One region of the Streptomyces sp. PL-25 genome, then DNA from elsewhere that is predicted to be linked to it. Evidence: predicted binding sites of a transcription regulator. Region 1 holds the regulator's gene; each other region holds the start of a gene.
What was found. The regulator HrcA, encoded in region 1, represses chaperone genes, less so after heat shock. The targets are predictions, from matches to a motif close to TTNGCACTCNGNNNNNCNGAGTGCNAA.
Positions count from the first base shown of each region.

Region 2: the regulator HrcA is predicted to act here: its motif matches at 5,947-5,973, upstream of groES (co-chaperone GroES).
Region 3: the regulator HrcA is predicted to act here: its motif matches at 3,948-3,974, upstream of groL (chaperonin GroEL).

Region 1 covers NZ_CP136997.1:2,294,275-2,301,405, reverse strand. Annotated here, with positions in the region: gene hemW (radical SAM family heme chaperone HemW) at 1-535, shown strand, start outside; gene R4Z62_RS10255 (DUF3097 domain-containing protein) at 560-1,363, opposite strand; gene R4Z62_RS10250 (MBL fold metallo-hydrolase) at 1,396-2,133, opposite strand; gene hrcA (heat-inducible transcriptional repressor HrcA) at 2,445-3,461, shown strand; gene dnaJ (molecular chaperone DnaJ) at 3,462-4,598, shown strand; gene R4Z62_RS10235 (nitronate monooxygenase) at 4,731-5,828, shown strand; gene R4Z62_RS10230 (16S rRNA (uracil(1498)-N(3))-methyltransferase) at 5,825-6,574, shown strand; gene R4Z62_RS10225 (VOC family protein) at 6,610-7,002, shown strand.
Region 2 covers NZ_CP136997.1:2,941,963-2,949,093, forward strand. Annotated here, with positions in the region: gene R4Z62_RS12960 (helix-turn-helix domain-containing protein) at 1-443, opposite strand, end outside; gene R4Z62_RS12965 (hypothetical protein) at 731-898, shown strand; gene R4Z62_RS12970 (reverse transcriptase/maturase family protein) at 1,423-3,225, shown strand; gene R4Z62_RS12975 (ATP-binding protein) at 3,365-3,631, shown strand; gene groL (chaperonin GroEL) at 3,749-5,374, opposite strand; gene groES (co-chaperone GroES) at 5,492-5,800, opposite strand; gene R4Z62_RS12990 (polysaccharide deacetylase family protein) at 6,093-6,926, opposite strand; gene R4Z62_RS12995 (polysaccharide deacetylase family protein) at 6,923-7,131, opposite strand, start outside.
Region 3 covers NZ_CP136997.1:4,154,613-4,161,743, forward strand. Annotated here, with positions in the region: gene R4Z62_RS18815 (hypothetical protein) at 1-212, shown strand, start outside; gene R4Z62_RS18820 (glucosyl-3-phosphoglycerate synthase) at 247-1,191, opposite strand; SAM riboswitch class I at 1,388-1,549, shown strand; gene thrC (threonine synthase) at 1,567-2,853, shown strand; gene R4Z62_RS18830 (MoaD/ThiS family protein) at 2,850-3,125, shown strand; gene R4Z62_RS18835 (cold-shock protein) at 3,557-3,760, shown strand; gene groL (chaperonin GroEL) at 4,137-5,759, shown strand; gene R4Z62_RS18845 (VOC family protein) at 5,915-6,268, opposite strand; gene R4Z62_RS18850 (MFS transporter) at 6,404-7,131, shown strand, end outside.

The DNA of each region.
Region 1 (7,131 bases):
CACCCAGCTGGCCCGCCGGATCCGGCGCGGCGAGGTCCCCATGACCGACGACGACGTGCACGCCGACCGCTATCTGATCGCCGAGGAGACGCTGTCCGCCGCGGGCTTCGAGTGGTACGAGGTGTCCAACTGGGCGACCTCCCGGGCCGCCCGCTGCCTGCACAACGAGCTGTACTGGCGCGGCGCGGACTGGTGGGGCGCGGGCCCCGGCGCGCACAGCCACGTGGGCGGCGTGCGCTGGTGGAACGTCAAGCACCCCGGCGCGTACGCGGCGGCCCTCGCCCAGGGGCGCTCCCCGGGCGCCGGGCGCGAACTCCTCACCGAGGAGGACCGCCGGGTGGAGCGGATCCTGCTGGAGCTGCGGCTGCGCGAGGGCGTACCGCTGGACCTGCTGCGCGAGGCGGGCCTCGCGGCCTCCCGCCGGGCGCTGTCGGACGGCCTGCTCCAGCGGGAGCCGTACGACGCCGGGCACGCGGCGCTCACCCTGCGCGGCCGGCTGCTGGCGGACGCGGTGGTGCGGGACCTGGTCGACTGAGCGACCCGGGCCGGCCAGGTGGCTCTACGCCGGCTCCGTCACGAAATCGATCAGTTGCTCGACCCGCCCCAGCAGCTCCGGCTCCAGATCCCTGTACGACCGCACCCGCCCGAGGATCCGCTGCCAGGCCGCGCCCGTGTGGTCCGGCCAGCCCAGGGCGCGGCAGACCCCGGTCTTCCAGTCCTGGCCGCGCGGGATCCGGGGCCACGCCTCGATGCCCAGCGAGGACGGCTTCACGGCCTCCCAGACGTCGATGTACGGATGCCCGACGACGAGCGCGTGCTCACTGGTGACCGCCTCGGCGATCCGCCACTCCTTGCTGCCCGGGACGAGATGGTCGACGAGGACGCCGAGACGGGCGTCCGGGCCGGGCGCGAACTCCTCGACGATGGCGGGCAGGTCGTCCACGCCCTCCAGGTACTCCACGACGACGCCCTCGATGCGCAGGTCGTCGCCCCACACCTTCTCGACCAGCTCGGCGTCGTGCCGCCCCTCCACGTAGATGCGCCCGGCGCGGGCCACGCGCGCGCGTGCGCCGGGGACGGCGACCGAACCGGAGGCGGTACGGGTGGGACGTACCGGACCCGAGGCGGGCCGCACCAGCGTCACCGGGCGGCCCTCCAGCAGGAAGCCCCGGGGCTGGAGCGGGAAGACGCGGTGCTTGCCGAAGCGGTCCTCCAGGGTCACCATGCCCGCCTCGCAGCGGATCACCGCCCCGCAGAATCCGGTCGCCGGCTCCTCCACCACGAGCCCCGGCTCGGCCGCCACCTCGGGCACGGCCCGCGGCTTCTTCCAGGGCGGGGTGAGGTCGGCGGAGTACTGGCGCATTCGAGTGACGATAGGGAGATCCGGGGCCGCGGTCAGCGCGACACGCCGAAGCGGTCGGCCAGCGCGTCGCGCTGGGCCCGGACGAAGGCGGCGTCGACCACCGCACCGTGCCCGGGGACGTAGAGCGCGTCCTCGCCGCCCAGCGCGAGGAGCCGGTCCAGCGCGGCGGGCCACCGGGACGGCGCCGCGTCCGGGCCCGCCTGCGGCTCGCCGGACTCCTCGACCAGGTCGCCGCAGAAGACCACCGGCCGTCCGCCCGGCACCGGCACCAGCACCGCCAGGTCGTGCGTGCTGTGCGAGGCGCCCAGCTCTGCCAGTACCGCCTCCCGGCCGCCGCCCAGCGGCAGGGCCAGCCGCCCGCAAACCTCGCGGCCGGGGACCGGGAGGGCCGCCGCGGCCTCCTCGGCCGCCGCCGCGTCGAGCCCCTGGCGCACCGCGTCCTCGCGCAGCTCCGCGCGCCCGCGCGCGTCGCCGAGCACCGTGCGCGCCCCCTCGGCGGCGAGGATCTCGGCGCCGTCGAACGCCGCCGCCCCGAGCACATGGTCGAAGTGGGGGTGTGTCAGCGCGAGATGTGTCACATCGCCGCCGGTCAGCTCGCGCGCCCGCGCACGCAGCCGCGCGCCCTCGGCGAGGGAGGAGCCCGCGTCCACCATCAGCGCCGCCCCGGCTCCGGCGACCAGCCCGACCGTGCAGTCCCACCCCGGGAGCCGCACCCGCCCCACGCCGTCCGCCAGCCGCTCCCACCCGAGCTCTTCCCAAGTCACGGTCATACCGGAACGCTAGGGCCTCTCGTTCGGATCATGCCGGGCTCGCGTGCCCTGGTGCCGTCCCTCGCGGCGTTGTCGTCGGTTGCCATGGCTCCGCCATGCCGCCCTCCTCCGCCTTGCGAGGCACGGCACCAGACCCCGCTCCCTCATCCGGCCTGATCCGAACGAAAGCCCCTGGCCTTCCCCGGACCGGTCACCTGGACCAGTCTTGCCCCCGGCGTACCCCACGGCCGTACACTGGGCCGGGGAATGCTGGCACTCGAATGCGCCGAGTGCCAGGCGGAAGCCGAGGGACGACTCTGGAGGTGTGCGCGATGCTCAGCGAGCGACGGCTTCAGGTGCTGCGCGCCATCGTCCAGGACTACGTCGGCACCGAGGAGCCGGTGGGCTCCAAGGCCCTCACCGAGCGGCACAACCTCGGCGTCTCACCGGCCACGGTCCGCAACGACATGGCGGCCCTGGAGGACGAGGGCTTCATCGCCCAGCCGCACACCAGCGCGGGCCGGATCCCCACCGACAAGGGGTACCGCCTCTTCGTCGACAAGCTGGCCGGGGTCAAGCCGATGACCGCGCCCGAGCGGCGCGCCATCCAGAACTTCCTCGACGGCGCCGTCGACCTCGACGACGTGGTGGCCCGCACGGTGCGGCTGCTGGCGCAGCTGACCCGGCAGGTCGCCGTGGTGCAGTACCCGTCGCTGACCCGTTCGACCGTGCGGCACGTGGAACTGCTCGCGCTCGCACCCGCGCGCGTGATGCTCGTGCTGATCACGGACACCGGCCGGGTCGAGCAGCGGATGATCGACTGCCCGGCGCCCTTCGGCGAGACGTCCCTCGCGGACCTGCGGGCGCGGCTGAACAGCCGGGTCGCGGGCCGCCGCTTCGCGGATGTGCCGCAGCTGGTCGAGGACCTCCCCGACGGGTTCGACCTGGAGGACCGGGGCGCGGTCGCCACCGTGCTGTCCACCCTCCTGGAGACCCTCGTCGAGGAGAACGAGGAGCGGCTGATGATCGGCGGCACCGCCAACCTCACCCGCTTCGGACACGACTTCCCCCTCACCATCCGGCCCGTGCTGGAGGCGCTGGAGGAGCAGGTCGTCCTGCTGAAGCTGCTCGGTGAGACACAGGACCAGGGCATGACCGTGCGCATCGGTCACGAGAACGCCCACGAAGGACTCAACTCCACGTCCATCGTGTCGGTCGGTTACGGTTCGGGCGGCGAGGCAGTGGCCAAGCTCGGCGTGGTCGGACCGACCCGCATGGACTACCCGGGAACGATGGGAGCGGTACGCGCAGTGGCACGGTACGTCGGACAGATCCTGGCGGAGTCGTAAGTGGCCACGGACTACTACGCCGTTCTCGGCGTGCGCCGCGACGCGTCGCAGGATGAGATCAAGAAGGCGTTCCGCCGGCTCGCGCGCGAGCTGCACCCGGACGTCAACCCCGATCCGAAGACCCAGGAGCGGTTCAAGGAGATCAACGCCGCCTACGAGGTGCTGTCGGACCCGCAGAAGAAGCAGGTCTACGACCTCGGCGGGGACCCCCTCTCGCAGTCCGGCGGGGCCGGCGCGGGCGGCTTCGGCGCCGGTTCCTTCGGCAACTTCTCCGACATCATGGACGCGTTCTTCGGCACGGCCTCGCAGCGCGGACCGCGCTCGCGCACGCGCCGCGGCCAGGACGCCATGATCCGGCTGGAGGTCGAGCTGGACGAGGCGGCCTTCGGCACCACGAAGGACATCCAGGTCGACACCGCCGTCGTCTGCACCACGTGCAGCGGCGAGGGCGCGGCCCCGGGCACCACCGCCCAGACCTGCGACATGTGCCGCGGCCGCGGTGAGGTCTCGCAGGTCACCCGGTCCTTCCTGGGCCAGGTCATGACCTCGCGGCCCTGCCCGCAGTGCCAGGGTTTCGGCACCGTGGTGCCCACCCCGTGCCCGGAGTGCGCGGGCGACGGCCGCATCCGCGCCCGCCGCACCCTGACGGTGAAGATCCCGGCGGGCGTGGACAACGGCACCCGCATCCAGCTCGCGGGCGAGGGCGAGGTCGGCCCCGGCGGCGGCCCCGCCGGCGACCTCTACGTCGAGATCCACGAGCTGCCGCACTCCTCCTTCCAACGGCGCGGCGACGACCTGCACTGCACGGTCACCCTGCCGATGACGGCGGCGGCCCTGGGCACCAAGGTGCCGCTGGAGACGCTGGACGGCCTGGAGGAGGTCGACATCCGGCCGGGCACCCAGTCCGGGCAGTCGATCCCGCTGCACGACCGGGGCGTCACGCATCTGCGCGGCGGCGGCCGGGGCGACCTCATCGTGCACGTCGAGGTGCAGACGCCGACCAAGCTCGACCCCGAGCAGGAGCGCCTGCTGCGGGAGCTGGCCGAGCTGCGCGGCGAGGAGCGGCCCCAGGGGCAGTTCCAGCCCGGCCAGCAGGGCCTGTTCTCGCGGCTGAAGGACGCGTTCAACGGACGCTGAGCGGGTCCGCCCGGCCGCGTCCGGGCGGGGAAGCGCTCCCAAGGGCAGCCACCGGTATCGGTGGCTGCCTTTGGCATATGCCAGAGGACGCCCGGATGCGGCGGCGTGCCGCGGACGTGACACCATGCGGTCATGTCCTCCGCATTGTCCGCGCTGACCGATCTCTTCCCTCGGCCGATCGTGCAGGCCCCGATGGCGGGCGGCCCCTCCGGGCCGCAGCTGGCCGCCGCGGTCTCCGAGGCCGGCGGACTGGGCTTCATCGCCGCCGGCTACAAGACGGCGGACGGCATGTACCAGGAGATCAAACAGGTGCGCGGGCTGACCGGCCGCCCCTTCGGCGTCAACGTCTTCATGCCCCAGCCCGACCTCGCGGAGTCCGGCGCCGTCGACCTCTACGCCCAGCAGCTGGCGGGCGAGGCCACCTGGTACGAGACGGAGCTGGGCGACCCCGAGTGCGGGCACGACGACGGCTACGACGTGAAACTCGCCGTCCTGCTGGACGACCCGGTCCCCGTGGTCTCCTTCCACTTCGGCGCCCCCACCCGTGAGGTCGTCGACTCCCTGCACCGCGTCGGCACCTACGTCCTGGTCACCGCGACCACCGTCGACGAGGCGCTGGCCGTGGGCCGGTCCGGCGCGGACGCGGTGATCGCCCAGGGCGTGGAGGCGGGCGGCCATCAGGGCACCCACCGCGACCAGCGGGAGAACGACGGCGCGGGCATCGGCGTACTCTCCCTGGTCGCGCAGGTCAGCGAGGCGGTGGAGCTGCCGGTCATCGCCGCGGGCGGCATCATGCGCGGCAGCCAGATCGCCGCCGTCCTCGCCGCCGGCGCGAGCGCCGCCCAGCTCGGCACGGCCTTCCTCGCCACCCCCGAGTCCGGGGCGCACGCCCTGCACAAGCAGGCCCTGACCGACCCGCTGTTCCCGCACACGGAACTGACCCGCGCCTTCTCCGGACGGCCCGCCCGCGGCCTGGTCAACCGCTTCATGCGCGAACACGGCCCCTACGCCCCGGCCGCCTACCCGCAGGTCCACCACCTCGCCTCCCCGCTGCGCAAGGCGGCGGCGCAGGCCGGTGACCCGCAGGGCATGGCGCTGTGGGCCGGACAGGGCCACCGCCAGGCCCGCGCCCTGCCCGCCGGGGAACTGGTCCAGGTCCTGGCGGCCGAACTGGACGCCGCCAGCGGCGCGTTGTCCGCCCGGCCGCGGACCGGAGGCGACCCCCGATGACCGCACCGGTGTTCGTCGCCGAGGGATTGGCCGACGAACCGGCCGACGCCCGCGGGGAGTTCGTGCTGGACGGCCCCGAGGGGCGGCACGCCGTCTCGGTGAAGCGGCTCCAGCCCGGCGAGCGGGTGGTGCTCACCGACGGCGCCGGCCGCCGGGCCGAGGGCGAGGTCACCGCGGCCGAGGGCAAGGACCGGCTCGTCGTACGGCTGGACGCGGTGACCGAGGAACCCGCGCCCTCGCCCCGGATCACTGTCGTCCAGGCCCTGCCCAAGGGCGACCGCGGCGAACTGGCCGTGGAGACCATGACGGAGGTCGGCGTCGACGCGATCGTGCCCTGGGCCGCCTCGCGCTGCATCACCCAGTGGCGGGGCGAGCGGGGTCTGAAGGCGCTCGGCAAGTGGCGGGCGACCGCCCGCGAGGCCGGCAAGCAGTCCCGCCGGGCCCGCTTCCCCGAGGTCGCGGACGCCGCCACCGCCAAGCAGGTCGCCGCGCTCGTCGCCGGGGCCGACTTCGCCGCCGTCCTGCACGAGAGCGGCCACGACCCGCTGGCCACCGCCGACCTGCCCGCCCACGGCGAGATCGTGCTGATCGTGGGCCCCGAGGGCGGCGTGTCCCCCGAGGAGCTGGCGCTCTTCGCGGAGGCGGGCGCGCGGATCTGCGTCCTCGGGCGTACGGTGCTGCGTACATCGACCGCGGGGACCGCGGCGGCGGCCCTGCTGATGGGGCGTACGGGCCGCTGGTCCTGAGTCCGCGGTCACCGACCGCACAGGGGGACATGACCGTGGAACTCGCCCAGGTCCGGCTGCTCGTCACCGACTTCGCCGCCTGCTACCGCTTCTACGCCGACGTGCTCGGCCTCAAGCCGCAGTCGGGCGCCGAGCAGGGCCCGTACGAGAAGTTCAGCCCGGCCACCGGTTCGGCGGGCATCGCCCTCCAGGACCGGGCGATGATGGCCGAGGTGCTGGGGGAGCTGGGGGAGACCGCGACCGGGCACCGCTCGCTGGTGGTGCTGCGCGTGGACGACCTGGACGCCTACTGCGCGCAGCTCACCGCCCGCGGCGCCCGACTGGCCCACGGCCCGGCGCCGATGGGCGACCGGATGCGCGTCGCCCACCTCAAGGACCCGGAGGGCAACCTCGTGGAGTTGCAGGAGTGGCTGCTGCTGCGCTCCTGAGCATGCGCCGTGCGCCGTGCGCCGTGCGCCATGCCTGCGCTGCACGCCGTGCCCTGCGCTGGGCGTCGTGCGCGGGCGCGCACGGCGCGCGCGTGGCCGTATGCGCTCTACCGCCGGGGGCGGGCCGGT
Region 2 (7,131 bases), 650 kb from region 1:
CCCTGCTCGATGTCCCCCTCGTCCAGCAACGGCCGCCACATCCGGAAGACCGCCCGCGCGTACTCCTCCGTCTGCAACAGGCCCTTGACCACGTGGTTGATATAGGCGTGCAGTTCCACAGCCTCGGCCTCAAGCTGCACGTACCGGCGGAAGAACGACGGATACCTGGCCTTCGCCACCTCTCCCTTCATGGCGACCAGCACCCCTCCCGCGTCCAACGCCCGGTCCAGCGCGTCGATCAGGTCCGGCTTGGGGATGCGGCGCCCCTGCTCGACGGCGGCGATCTGGGCCTCGCCGTAGCCCACCAGATCCCCCAGCCGCGCCTGGGTGAGCGCGCGGGCCTCGCGCAGCAGCTTGATCTGGCGGCCGAAGCAGCGCAGGAAGTTCCCGCCAGGTTCCTCGGCTTCCTCCGTGCCCGTGCCCGAGTCCGCGCCGGTGTCCATCCGCTCGCCCCCTTCGGCTGCTGTGCGTAGCCGAAGGGTAGGACTTGCCCACGTCAACGGGGTGGGGAACAGGAGAAGTTGACTCCAGGGAGTGAAGGTCTTCCGCCACGAGCTTTCTTCACCCAGCATGCCCGTTCCCGCACTCCGGAGCATCCCGTGCCGGAATCCGCACCGACGGTCCACGGGGGCGACAACCCCGACAGGGGGCCGGACCGGCCTCACAGCGGGTGGCTGTAGGGGCGTCGTGGCTGGTCAGAGGGGTGTTGGAGGCGGAAAGCTCAGGGGTCATGACCACCTTCGCCCTCCGTTTCACCGCCACACCCCGTGGTGCCCGGCTGGCCCGGCGGCTCGCCTCTCAGCAGATGGACGCCTGGGGCTGGCCGTACGGCACACCGGTGCACGACACCGTCGAGCTGATCGTCGCCGAGCTGGCCGCCAACGCCGGTGCGCCATGAGGCGCTCTGTTGTATCCCCGGTTCAACCGGGAGGAACTGAAGGGAGGTTTCTGGGTCTGATGGCTTACTTGGAACCGAAAGGTGAAGGGGACAGCAGCATGCCAGGAAATCAGTGCTCGTGTTCACGTGTGGAAGCGAGGCACTGAGGGACCCGCGCGATATGGCGAAAGCTGTACTGCCTGAACTCCAATCTCCAAAGGATGAAATGGACTGCATCCGCCGGAAAGCCACACGTGACACCGGCGCCGCACCCTGCGGTGGAGTAACTGCGTATCCATCGCACCCTTCGGGTCGCGGAATGATTCCCAGTGAGGGAATTCAAGGGGATGAGTGGGGCGCCTAACTCGCGCTAGACACGTACAACAGAGACGAACATGGGATCACCTAAAAGGCGCGAGCCTCAAGGTGACGGAGGCCCCGTAGTAGTCGTAGGAGTAACGACCTGCCAAGGAGGACGGGAAAGCCGTCCACAGGGCGAAGGGGGCCAGGTGATTCGGACATCACGATGCTGGGAGGTATGCGTAATGCAGAACGCCGAAACGGTGCTTGATGTCCTGCGTGAACGCGGCAGGCGAAGCCTGCCGTGTGATGAACTGTATCGACAGTTGTTCAATCCAAGCCTGTATCTACTGGCCTACGGGCGCATCTACGCCAACCACGGCGCGATGACACCCGGAGTCTGCGGGGAAACCGCTGACGGCATGTCCGAAGCCAAGATCGGACACATCATCGAAGCCATGCGTCATGAGCGCTATCGCTTCCGCCCGGTGCGGCGCGTCCACATTCCGAAATCCAACGGAAAGACGCGCCCGCTCGGCCTGCCGTCCTGGTCGGACAAACTCGTCGGTGAAGTGATACGCCTTCTTCTGGAAACGTATTACGAGCCGCGTTTCTCCAGCCGCTCTCACGGTTTCCGCCCCGGCCGGGGCTGTCACACGGCACTGTCCGAAGTGACATACAACTGGACCGGGACAACCTGGTTCATCGAAGGAGACATCTCCGACTGCTTCGGCTCGCTGGATCATGAGATTCTGCTGGCCATTCTATCGGAGAAGATCCACGATAACCGGTTCCTCCGCCTCATCCGACAGATGCTGAAGGCGGGATACCTGGAGGACTGGAGATGGCACGCCACCCTGTCGGGCTCCCCGCAAGGCGGTGTGCTCTCCCCACTCCTGTCCAACATCTACATGGACCGGTTGGACACATTCGTCGAGACAGTTCTCATCCCGGAATTCACCCGAGGAGCAGCTCGCCGCAAGAATCCGGCCTATAAGGAGCTGGAGAACGCAATCGGCACTGCCCGGAAGCGACTCGCCTACAGGAAGGAGAATACCGAGTCCGCTCAAGTCCGCCAATGGCGAAAGGAGTTGCGCCACCATCCGGTCGGTGATCCGCATGATCCCGGCTACCGGCGGCTACGCTACATCCGCTACGCGGACGATCATCTCCTCGGGTTCATCGGACCCAAGGCCGAAGCCGAGACGATCAAACAGCGCCTGGCCGCATTCCTCCGCGACGACCTCAAGCTGGAACTCAACCAGGGCAAAACGCTGATCACCCATGGCCGCACCCAAGCGGCCCGCTTCCTCGGCTACGAGATCACCGTCCAGCACGCAGATGAAAAGGTCTCCAGGGGCGGCCGCATCAATCGCGGTCTCCGCTCCATCAACGGGAAGATCCAACTCCGCGTACCCAAAGGTGTGATCAAGGCCAAATGCGCCCCGTTCCTCCACCGTGGCAAACCCACACACCTGCTCCCGCTGACGAGTTGCACACCCTTCGACATCATCGGCATTTACGGAGCGCAGTACCGGGGCATCGTTCAGTACTACCTGCTGGCCGGCGATGTCTGGAAACTCGACCGGCTCAAGGGGGTCATGCTGACCTCCATGCTCAAGACCCTGGCCGCCAGGCATCGGTCACGGGTGACCGCGATGGCCAACAAGTACAAAACAACCATCCGGACACCCGTCGGACCACGCAGATGTTTTGAGGCCAGGATCAAACGTGAGGGCAGGAAACCGCTGATCGCACGGTTCGGTGGTATTCCCCTGATCCGGCAGCGGAAAGCCGTCATTGACGACCTTCCGCCTACTCAATTCACTCCCCGCAGCCGCCCGCGCGGAAGCCAGCTCATCGACCGGCTCCGCAAAGGACGGTGCGAACTCTGCAACAAGCGAACAGCCGTGCAAGTCCACCAAGTTCGCCACCTTGCAGAGCTCCAGGCGCGGAAGGAGCAGCCTCCGTGGATGCAGATAATGGTCAAGAAGCGACGCAGAACCCTGGTGGTCTGTCCGCCCTGCCATGAAAACATCCACGCATAACCGGGCCCAGGATGCAGTAATCGCTGGAGAGCCCGCTGCACCGAAAGGTGCACGGCGGGTTCGGGCCGGGGGCCACAGGAAAAGGAGCTGCCGCGGCAGCCACCTCGCCTGTGGCCTACCGGTACTCACTCACGGCCGGGTGCAGGGCCGGGACGCCGAGCTGCGTCTGTCCCGGCGGGACGGCGAGGACCGGGTCAGGATCGAGGTGGACGACACCCGGGGCGAGCGGCTGCCCGTCGTGCGGGAGGCGTGCACGGACGGGGACCCGGCGGCTGAGGCGGACGGCGGGCGGGGACTGGTCCTGGTCGCGGCCCTCGCCAAGGAGTGGGGTGTGGCCCCGCGTCCCGGCGCGCCGGGCAAGGGCGTGTGGGCCGTCGTGGCCGCCCCAGCCGTCGAGGGGCAGTGACCGCGGATTCAGCGGCAGCCGTCCCCGCACGTGGACCAGGGGCAATCCGGCAAGCCACAGAGACGACGGCGCCCAGCCCCCCGCAGGGGACTGGGCGCCGTCGGTCCAGCGGAGCGATCAGTGGGAGTGGCCGTGGCCGTGGCCCGCTGCGGCCGGCTCTTCCTCTTCCTTCTTCTCGACGACCAGGGTCTCGGTCGTCAGCAGGAGGGAGGCGATGGAGGCGGCGTTCTCCAGGGCGGAGCGGGTGACCTTGACCGGGTCGATGACGCCGGCCTTGACCAGGTCGCCGTACTCACCGGTGGCGGCGTTGTAGCCGCTGCCCTTCTCCAGCTCGGCGACCTTGGAGACGATGACGTAGCCCTCCAGGCCGGCGTTCTCCGCGATCCAGCGCAGCGGCTCGACGGCGGCGCGGCGGACGACCGAGACACCGGTGGCCTCGTCGCCGGTCTTGTCGAGGTTGCCCTCCAGGACCTTCACGGCGTGCACCAGGGCGGAGCCACCACCGGAGACGATGCCCTCCTCGACCGCGGCGCGGGTCGCGGAGATGGCGTCCTCCAGACGGTGCTTCTTCTCCTTCAGCTCCACCTCGGTGGCGGCGCCGACCTTGATCACGCACACGCCGCCGGCCAGCTTCGCGAGGCGCTCCTGGAGCTTCTCGCGGTCCCAGTCGGAGTCGGTGGACTCGATCTCGGCCTTGATCTGCGCGATGCGGCCCTCGACCTCGTCCTTCTTGCCGGCACCGTCGACGATGGTGGTGTCGTCCTTGGTGACGGTGATGCGGCGGGCGGAGCCGAGCACGTCGAGACCGACCTGGTCGAGCTTGAGGCCGACCTCCTCGGAGATGACGGTGGCGCCGGTGAGGACGGCCATGTCCTGGAGCATCGCCTTGCGGCGGTCACCGAAGCCGGGGGCCTTCACCGCGACGGCGTTGAAGGTGCCGCGGATCTTGTTGACCACCAGGGTCGACAGGGCCTCGCCCTCGACGTCCTCGGCGATGATCAGCAGGGGCTTGGAGGCATTCGCCTGGATGATCTTCTCCAGCAGCGGGAGCAGGTCCGCGATGGAGGAGATCTTGCCCTGGTTGATCAGGATGTACGGGTCGTCGAGGACGGCCTCCATACGCTCCTGGTCGGTGACGAAGTACGGGGACAGGTAGCCCTTGTCGAAGGCCATGCCCTCGGTGAAGTCCAGCTCCAGACCGAAGGTGTTGGACTCCTCGACGGTGATGACACCGTCCTTGCCGACCTTGTCCATCGCCTCGGCGATCAGCTCGCCGACCTGCTGGTCCTGGGCGGACAGCGCGGCCACGGCGGCGATGTCGGACTTCTCGTCGATCGGGCGGGCCGAGGCGAGCAGGTCGTCCGAGACGGCCTTGACCGCGGCGTCGATGCCCTTCTTCAGCAGCGCCGGGGAGGCACCGGCCGCGACGTTCTTCAGGCCCTCGCGCACGAGCGCCTGGGCGAGCACGGTGGCGGTGGTGGTGCCGTCACCCGCGATGTCGTTGGTCTTGGTCGCCACCTCCTTCACCAGCTGGGCACCGAGGTTCTCGTACGGGTCCTCGATCTCGACCTCGCGGGCGATGGTGACGCCGTCGTTGGTGATGGTCGGGGCGCCGAACTTCTTGTCGATGACGACGTTGCGGCCCTTGGGGCCGATCGTCACCTTCACCGTGTCGGCAAGCTTGTTGACGCCGCGCTCAAGGGCGCGACGGGCGTCCTCGTCGAACTTCAGGATCTTCGCCATGGCAGCGGGAGCCCTCTCGGAAATCTTGGGTGAAGAACACACTGCGCCCCGGGCGCCCGGCTTCTCATCGATCGCGGGGGCCAGGGGCGCAGTTCACAGCAGGAGTGCTGAGGTGACTTACTTCTCGATGATCGCGAGGACGTCGCGAGCCGAGAGAACGAGGTACTCCTCGTTGTTGTACTTCACCTCGGTGCCGCCGTACTTGCTGTAGAGCACGACGTCGCCGACCTTGACGTCGAGCGGAAGACGGTTGCCGTCCTCGAAGCGGCCCGGACCCACGGCGAGGACGACGCCCTCCTGGGGCTTCTCCTTCGCGGTGTCCGGGATGACCAGGCCAGAGGCCGTGGTCTGCTCGGCGTCGAGCGGCTGGACCACAATGCGGTCCTCGAGCGGCTTGATGGCAACCTTGGAGCTGGCGGTCGTCACGATCCGACCTCCCCCTTCGGAGATCTCACGGGGTTAACTGTCTGAGGTGGCGACCAGGTCGATCCGTCGTCGCGGGTGCCGGACCTGCCCGTCGCGTTGTTGGCACTCTCCGGTGGGGAGTGCCAGAGCCGAGACTATGACCGCGATTAGCACTCGGTCAAGCGGAGTGCCAATTGCCTCGTGGCGCGTCGGTCCGGGACGCCTCCCGCGAAGGGCATTCGTCCACCGGCGGTCACAGGCAGCCGAAGGTGGTCGGAGGCGGTCAGAGGTGGTCGGAGGCCGCCGCGGGTGGTCACAGGTAGTCCTGGAGCCTCGCCACCGTCAGCCGGTCCCGCTGGATCTCGCGCAGCAGACGGGTGGTGCGCTCGCGCAGGGTCGGCCCGTCGAGGTCGTCGTCGTCCGAGGTGACCAGCAGGATGTCGCCGGGGCGCAGGGCGTGCCGCCCGTGGGTGAAGCGGAGGCCGGTCTCCGTCAGCGAGGCGCGCCACAGGACGATCGCGGACACCCCGCAGTCGGCGGCGGCGCGCCGGGTGGTGGCGTCGTAGGAGCCGTAGGGCGGCCGGAACAGCCGGGAGCGGACGCCGAAGCGGGCGTGCAGCTTGTCCCGCTGGCCGCAGATCTCGGCGCGCTGGCCGGTGCGGGGCAGACCGCGCAGGGCGGGGTGCTCCAGGGTGTGGTTCTCCAGTGCCGCACCGGCCGACCGCAGGCGCGCGAAGTGGCCGTAGCCGGGTCCGGCGATGCTGTCGGTGAGGAACATGCTGACGGGCAGGCGCAGTTCGCGGACCATGTCGACGAAGCGCGCGTCGCGCTCGGCGCCGTCGTCGTAGGTGAGGAAGACGACCCGGTCGGGAGTGCCGACGTGGTCGACCACCGGCGGCGGCCCGGCGGGGCGGGCGGTGGCGGGAGTCGGCCGGGCGGGCGGGCGCGGCGGCGCGGGCAGCGGGGCCGTGAGGCCCCAGCGGCGGTACGGCTGCCGGTCGGAGGCCGCGTCCGGCGAGGCGACCCGCTGCGCGGCCTTGCGGCCCAGGCGCTGGATCGGGTCGACGGACGAGGCGCAGCCGGCCAGCAGCAGCACGGCCGCGAGCAGGCCCGCGGCCGTGCGCCGCGGCCGGGGCCGCGGTCTCACAGGTAGTCCTCCAGCCGGGCCACCGCGTACCCCTCGGCCGTCGCGTAGTTCAGGAAGCGGCGCATGTCGTCGGCCATGGTGCCGTCCCACTCGTCGCGCCCGCGGAAGTGGGTGAGCACGATGTCGCCGGGGCGCAGCCGCTTGTCGTCCTCGCGGAACTCCCAGTGGTCGACGTAGACCTCCTCGTTCCAGATCGGCGCGTAGC
Region 3 (7,131 bases), 1.9 Mb from region 1:
GCAGCGGTGGCACGACCGGCGGCAGCGGCGGCGGGAACAGCGGCAGCAAGGCGTGCGCCCTCACCAGCCCGGCCGGCAACTGCTACGCCGACGGCCAGTTCTGCGCCAACCGGCACCACGGCATGAGCACCTACGGCAAGGGCGGCGAGTACCTGACCTGCGCGCAGGACGGCGCGGGCCGCTGGCGCTGGTCGGACGGCGTGGCCGGCTGACGGGGCCGGGGCGGCCCCGGCGGCGGGCCGCCGCTCAGGCGACCCGCCGTGCCGCGTACTCCGCGATCTCACTCATCGGCGGCCGTTCCTCGGTGTCGACGGAGTACGTGCGCGGCTCGAAGCCGTCCTCGCCGCGCTCGAACTGCGTGAGCGAGGGGCGCACCAGATGGCCGCGGGCCAGCCGGAGCTGGGCGGTGCGGTAGATCGCGGCGGACATCCGGCCGAGCGCCTGCCCGTCCTGGTGGCGGTGGATGCGCTCACCGACGTCGACCTGGGCCAGCGCGTCCAGACCGACCAGGTGCAGCGCGTCCACGAGCATGCCCAGCTCGACGCCGTAGCCGACCGGGAACGGCAGCTGTTCGAGCAGCGAGCGGCGGGCCGCGTACTCGCCGCCCAGCGGCTGCACAAAACCGGCCAGCTGCGGCCAGTGCATGTTCAGCAGCGGCCGGGCCATCAGCTCGGTGACCCGGCCGCCCTGCCCGGCGGCGGTGCCCAGCGGCCGGTCGTACATGGCCTTGACCAGCTGGACGTCCGGGTCGGTCAGCAGCGGGCCGACGATCCCGGTGACGAAGTCGGCGGAGAACTCGCGCAGATCGGCGTCGACGAAGCAGACGACGTCCCCGCGGGTCACCAGCAGCGAGCGCCACAGCACCTCGCCCTTGCCGGGCACGGCGGGGATGCGCGGCAGGATGGTGTCGCGGTGCACCACCCGCGCGCCCGCCGCGGCGGCCACCCGCGAGGTGCGGTCGGTGGAGCCCGAGTCGACCACGACGAGTTCGTCGACCAGCGGCACCCGCGCCATCAGCTCGCGCCGGATCACGGCGACGATGTCCCCGACCGTCTCCTCCTCGTTCAGCGCGGGCAGCACCACGCTGACCGTGGCGCCGCTCGCGCGTTTGGCGGCCAGGACGCCGGGGAGCGGCCGGTCGGCGACGGACCAGGAACGTGTCCTCAGCCAGCGCTCGACTTCTTCCAGCACGGTCGGTGGCTCCTCACTCCTGCGCGGCACTCCTGCGCGGCTCGCTGCGGCCTGCGGTACGGACCGGATCACATCATCGTGTGATCTGTCTCGCGGTTCGGACGACGGTCTCTCGCTGTCCTGGCCGTCGGTTACAGTCTTGAACAACGCGGACGACCGTCGCATGCCGGGGTCGCCGCGCCCCACAATCGAATACCGCTCATCCAGAGGGGCAGAGGGACACGGCCCGATGAAGCCCCGGCAACCCTCCAGCCGGTCTCGTACCGATCGCCGTCGCGCGGTCGCCACCGCGAGGCTCCCGGCTCGGGAAGGTGCCAATTCCGTCTCACGGCGAGATGCGTCGTGGGGAAGATGAGGAGAAAGGGCCTCGCCTCCATGGCTGTGCAGACAGTTGCCACCAGCACCGACTCCACCGTCGACCTCGGTCCCGCCGCGGCGCTCAGCTGCCGCGAGTGCGGTCACCGCGTGCCGCTCGGCCCGGTCTTCGCCTGCGAGGAGTGTTTCGGCCCGCTGGAGATCGCCTACGACTTCTCGGGCTACGACACCGAGGAGCTGCGCCGGCGGATCGAAGCGGGCCCCGCGAACATCTGGCGCTACGCCCCGCTGCTGCCCGTCCCCGCCGACGTGGCCGGCAAGCCGAACATCAACCCCGGCTGGACCAAGCTCGTCCAGGCCGACCGCCTCGCCGCCGAACTCGGCGTCGACACCGGCAAGCTGTTCGTCAAGGACGACTCCGGCAACCCGACGCACTCCTTCAAGGACCGCGTCGTCGCCCAGGCGCTGGAGGCCGCCCGCGCCTTCGGCTTCACCACCCTGTCCTGCTCCTCCACCGGCAACCTGGCCGGTGCCGTCGGCGCCGCCGCCGCCCGCGCCGGACTGCGCTCCTGCGTGTTCATCCCGCACGACCTGGAGCAGGGCAAGGTCGTCATGGCCGCGATCTACGGCGGCGAACTCGTCGGCATCGAGGGCAACTACGACGATGTGAACCGCTTCTGCTCCGAGCTGATCGGCGACCCGGCCGGCGAGGGCTGGGGCTTCGTGAACGTCAATCTGCGGCCGTACTACGCCGAGGGCTCCAAGACGCTGGCGTACGAGGTCTGCGAGCAGCTCGGCTGGCGGCTGCCCGACCAGATCGTCGTCCCGATCGCCTCCGGCTCCCAGCTCACCAAGGTCGACAAGGGCCTGCGCGAGCTGATCGCGCTCGGCCTGGTCGAGGACAAGCCGTACAAGATCTTCGGCGCCCAGGCCGAGGGCTGCTCGCCGGTCTCCACCGCCTTCAAGGCCGGACACGACGTGGTGCGCCCGCAGAAGCCGGACACCATCGCCAAGTCCCTCGCCATCGGCAACCCGGCCGACGGCCCCTACGTCCTGGACATCGCGCGCCGCACCGGCGGCGCCGTGGAGGACGTGACGGACGAGCAGGTCGTCGACGCGATCAAGCTGCTGGCCCGCACCGAGGGCATCTTCGCGGAGACCGCGGGCGGGGTGACGGTCGGCGTCACCAGGAAGCTTGTCGAGAGCGGTCTGCTCGACCCGTCGAAGACCACCGTCGTGCTCAACACCGGCGACGGCCTCAAGACCCTGGACGCGGTGGCCGGCACCGGTCTGACCGCCACCATCCGCCCCACCCTGGACTCCTTCCGAGAGGCTGGCCTCGCATGAGCGTGACCGTTCGCATCCCCACCATCCTGCGCACCTACACCGGCGGGCGGGCCGAGGTGAGCGCCGACGGCGCCACCCTCGCCGAGGTCATCTCCGACCTGGAGAAGAACCACACGGGCATCGCCGCGCGCGTCCTGGACGACCAGGGCAAGCTGCGCCGCTTCGTCAACGTCTACGTCAACGACGACGACGTCCGTTTCGAGCAGGGCCTGGAGACGGCCACCCCGGACGGCGCCGGTGTCTCGATCATCCCGGCGGTCGCCGGCGGCTGATCATTACCGTCGGTAATGACGGTGATCGGAGTATCCGGTGAATTGCCCCCTCCGCGGGAGAAGCGGAGGGGGCAATTCCATGTGATTGAGCGCGGTAGAGTTGGGGAAGGCGCCCCGGATCTCCCGGTCGAGCGCCCCTTGATTTCTGCCGCCCGCCGATGAGAAACAGCCAAAATCCGCGGGTATTTTGCGGCATTTGCCGTGTTTATGGGGCCCGACTTGCCCAGGGTTCAGCCGAATTCTCGTCACATTCCGGACCGCTCCCGCCCGGATTTCTCGTCCGATTGACCTGTTGCAGACGGCAGTTGGACAGATACATTCAGCCGCGGTCGACGCGTTCCGGCGCACGCCCCCGATTCACGGGGGGTGAGGTCTGACCCGGATCCGCGAAGTGCGGATCTGTGCAAGGGCCAGTAATAGGGGAGTTAGGCATGGCTCAGGGCACCGTCAAGTGGTTCAACGCGGAGAAGGGGTACGGCTTCATCGCGGTCGACGGTGGTGCGGACGTCTTCGTCCACTACAGCGCGATCCAGATGGACGGCTACCGCACGCTGGAAGAGGGCCAGCGGGTCGAGTTCGAGATCTCGCAGGGTCAGAAGGGCCCGCAGGCCGACATGGTTCGCGTCACCGCCTGAACGTACATCACACGAAGGGCCCACACCTTGCGGGGTGTGGGCCCTTCGTCCTGCCCGCCGCGCCCCGCCCCCTCCCCTCTGTTCGCCTCCGGCTGATCCCGGCCGGAGGCGGCCTCCCCACCAGAGGCGCTTGCGCCCGCCCGTCACCCGACCACCGCCCCTCATCGAGCCCGCTACGCGGGCGCACCTTGCACTCGGGCATGCCGAGTGCTAATCATTGGCGTTAGCACTCTGAAGGTGAGAGTGACAACGAGGACCGGGTCGGTGAGGCCCGCAGGCCGGGTGGGGCAAGGAACCACGAGGTCGGCGAGCCGTCCGTCGCGGGCGCGGGCGCGGTCCGAAGGAATCACCCCCAGTCCTGGAGGGACCACTTCACATGGCCAAGATCATCGCGTTCGACGAGGAGGCGCGGCGCGGCCTCGAGCGCGGCATGAACCAGCTCGCGGACGCCGTCAAGGTGACGCTCGGCCCCAAGGGTCGCAACGTCGTCCTCGAGAAGAAGTGGGGCGCCCCCACGATCACCAACGATGGTGTCTCCATCGCCAAGGAGATCGAGCTCGAGGACCCGTACGAGAAGATCGGCGCCGAGCTGGTCAAGGAAGTCGCCAAGAAGACGGACGACGTCGCCGGCGACGGTACGACCACCGCGACCGTGCTGGCCCAGGCGCTGGTCCGCGAGGGCCTGCGCAACGTGGCCGCCGGTGCCAACCCGATGGCCCTGAAGCGCGGTATCGAGAAGGCCGTCGAGGCCGTCTCCGCCGCCCTGCTCGACCAGGCCAAGGAGGTCGAGACCAAGGAGCAGATCGCCTCCACCGCCTCCATCTCCGCCGCCGACACCCAGATCGGCGAGCTGATCGCCGAGGCCATGGACAAGGTCGGCAAGGAAGGCGTCATCACCGTCGAGGAGTCGCAGACCTTCGGGCTCGAGCTCGAGCTCACCGAGGGCATGCGCTTCGACAAGGGCTACATCTCCGCCTACTTCGCGACCGACATGGAGCGCATGGAGGCGGTGCTGGAGGACCCGTACATCCTCATCGCCAACTCCAAGATCTCCTCGGTCAAGGACCTGCTCCCGCTCCTGGAGAAGGTCATGCAGTCGGGCAAGCCGCTGCTGATCATCGCCGAGGACGTCGAGGGCGAGGCCCTGTCGACCCTGGTCGTCAACAAGATCCGCGGCACCTTCAAGTCCGTCGCCGTCAAGGCCCCGGGCTTCGGCGACCGCCGCAAGGCCATGCTCGGCGACATCGCCATCCTGACCGGCGGCGAGGTCATCTCCGAGGAGGTCGGCCTCAAGCTGGAGAACGCCACCCTCGACCTGCTGGGCAAGGCCCGCAAGGTGGTCATCACCAAGGACGAGACCACCATCGTCGACGGCGCCGGCTCCTCCGAGCAGGTCGGCGGCCGGGTCAACCAGATCCGCGCCGAGATCGAGAACAGCGACTCCGACTACGACCGCGAGAAGCTCCAGGAGCGCCTGGCCAAGCTCGCGGGCGGCGTGGCCGTCATCAAGGCCGGTGCCGCCACCGAGGTGGAGCTGAAGGAGCGCAAGCACCGCATCGAGGACGCCGTGCGCAACGCCAAGGCGGCCGTCGAGGAGGGCATCGTCGCCGGTGGTGGCGTGGCCCTGCTCCAGGCCTCCCAGGTGTTCGAGAAGCTGGAGCTGGAGGGCGACGAGGCCACCGGTGCCGCCGCCGTCAAGCTGGCTCTTGAGGCCCCGCTGAAGCAGATCGCCGTCAACGCCGGCCTCGAGGGCGGTGTCGTGGTGGAGAAGGTGCGCAACCTGACCCCGGGCCACGGCCTGAACGCCGCGACCGGCGAGTACGTCGACCTGGTCGGCGAGGGCATCATCGACCCGGCGAAGGTGACGCGCTCCGCGCTCCAGAACGCCGCGTCGATCGCCGCGCTGTTCCTCACCACCGAGGCCGTCATCGCCGACAAGCCGGAGAAGGCCGCCGCGGCCGCTCCGGGCGGCATGCCGGGCGGTGACATGGACTTCTGATCCGCCCGCGGATCAGCCCGTCCCTGCCGAGGGCGGCACCCCCTGTCTCCAGGGGGTGCCGCCCTCGGGCGTTTCCGGGGCGGCCGGCTGCGGCCGGGACCCGCCGGCCGTAGGCGGTCGCAGCCGGTCCCTGTGTCCTTCGACGGCGTCCCCGCTCAGCTCCTGCGCTCGCTCAGGACGCAGAACTCGTTGCCCTCCGGGTCGAGGAGGGTGACCCAGTGCTGCCCGTCCTGCGCGGTGTCGGCGCGCCGGGCGCCGAGGGAGAGCAGTCGCGCGACCTCGGCCTCCTGGTCGTCGGGGCGGAAGTCGGGGTGCAGCCTGTTCTTCGCCGTCTTGCCCTCGGGGACAGGCACGAAGAGCAGGCCCGGCATCCGGTCCGGCTCGGGCCGGATCTCGATGATCTCCTCGGATTCGTCGACCACGACCCAGCCGAGAGCCTCGGCCCACCAGCGCCCCAGAGCGACCGGGTCGGCGGAGTCGACGATGATCTGTTCCCATTCCAGTGCCATGCGCCTGAGCATAGGCAGACCGGCGAACCACCCCATGGTGGCCGTCGGCGGCCACCGATTTAGCTTGCTTAAGTCAATCAAGTCGAATTATGGTTGCTTGAGTCAAGTACCCCTGCCCTCCCGGAGACCTCTTCCATGTCCGACGCACCCGCCCGGCCCACCGCTGCCGAGGCCCTGCCCAGACCCAACGCCATCGTGGCCGTCCTGGCCTTCGGCGGCATCGTGGTCTCGCTGATGCAGACCCTGGTGATCCCGATCGTCTCGGAGCTGCCGAAGCTGCTGCACGCCTCCGCGTCGGACGCCGCGTGGGTCGTCACCGCCACGCTGCTCGCCGCGGCCATCGCGACCCCCGTCATGGGCCGCCTCGGCGACATGTACGGCAAGCGCCGCATGCTGCTGCTCAGCCTCGTCATGCTGGTGGCCGGCTCGGTCGTCGCCGCGCTCAGCGACTCCCTTGCCCCGATGGTCGTCGGCCGTGCCCTCCAGGGCCTCGCCTCCGGGGTGATCCCGCTCGGCATCAGCATCATGCGCGACGAACTGCCCGCCGAGCGGCTCGGCTCGGCGACCGCGATGATGAGCGCCTCGCTCGGTGTGGGCGGCGCCCTCGGCCTGCCCGCCGCCGCGGTCATCGCCGAGAACTTCGACTGGCACATGCTCTTCTGGGCCTCGGCGGTCCTGGGCGCCGTCGCGGCGGTCCTCGTGCTGCTGCTCGTACCGGAGTCGAAGGTGCGCTCCGGCGGCCGGTTCGACGCCGTGGGCGCCCTCGGCATGGCGGCGGGCCTGATGTGCCTGCTGCTCGCGGTCTCCAAGGGCGCCGACTGGGGCTGGGGCAGCGGCTCCACCCTGGGCCTGCTCGCCGCCGC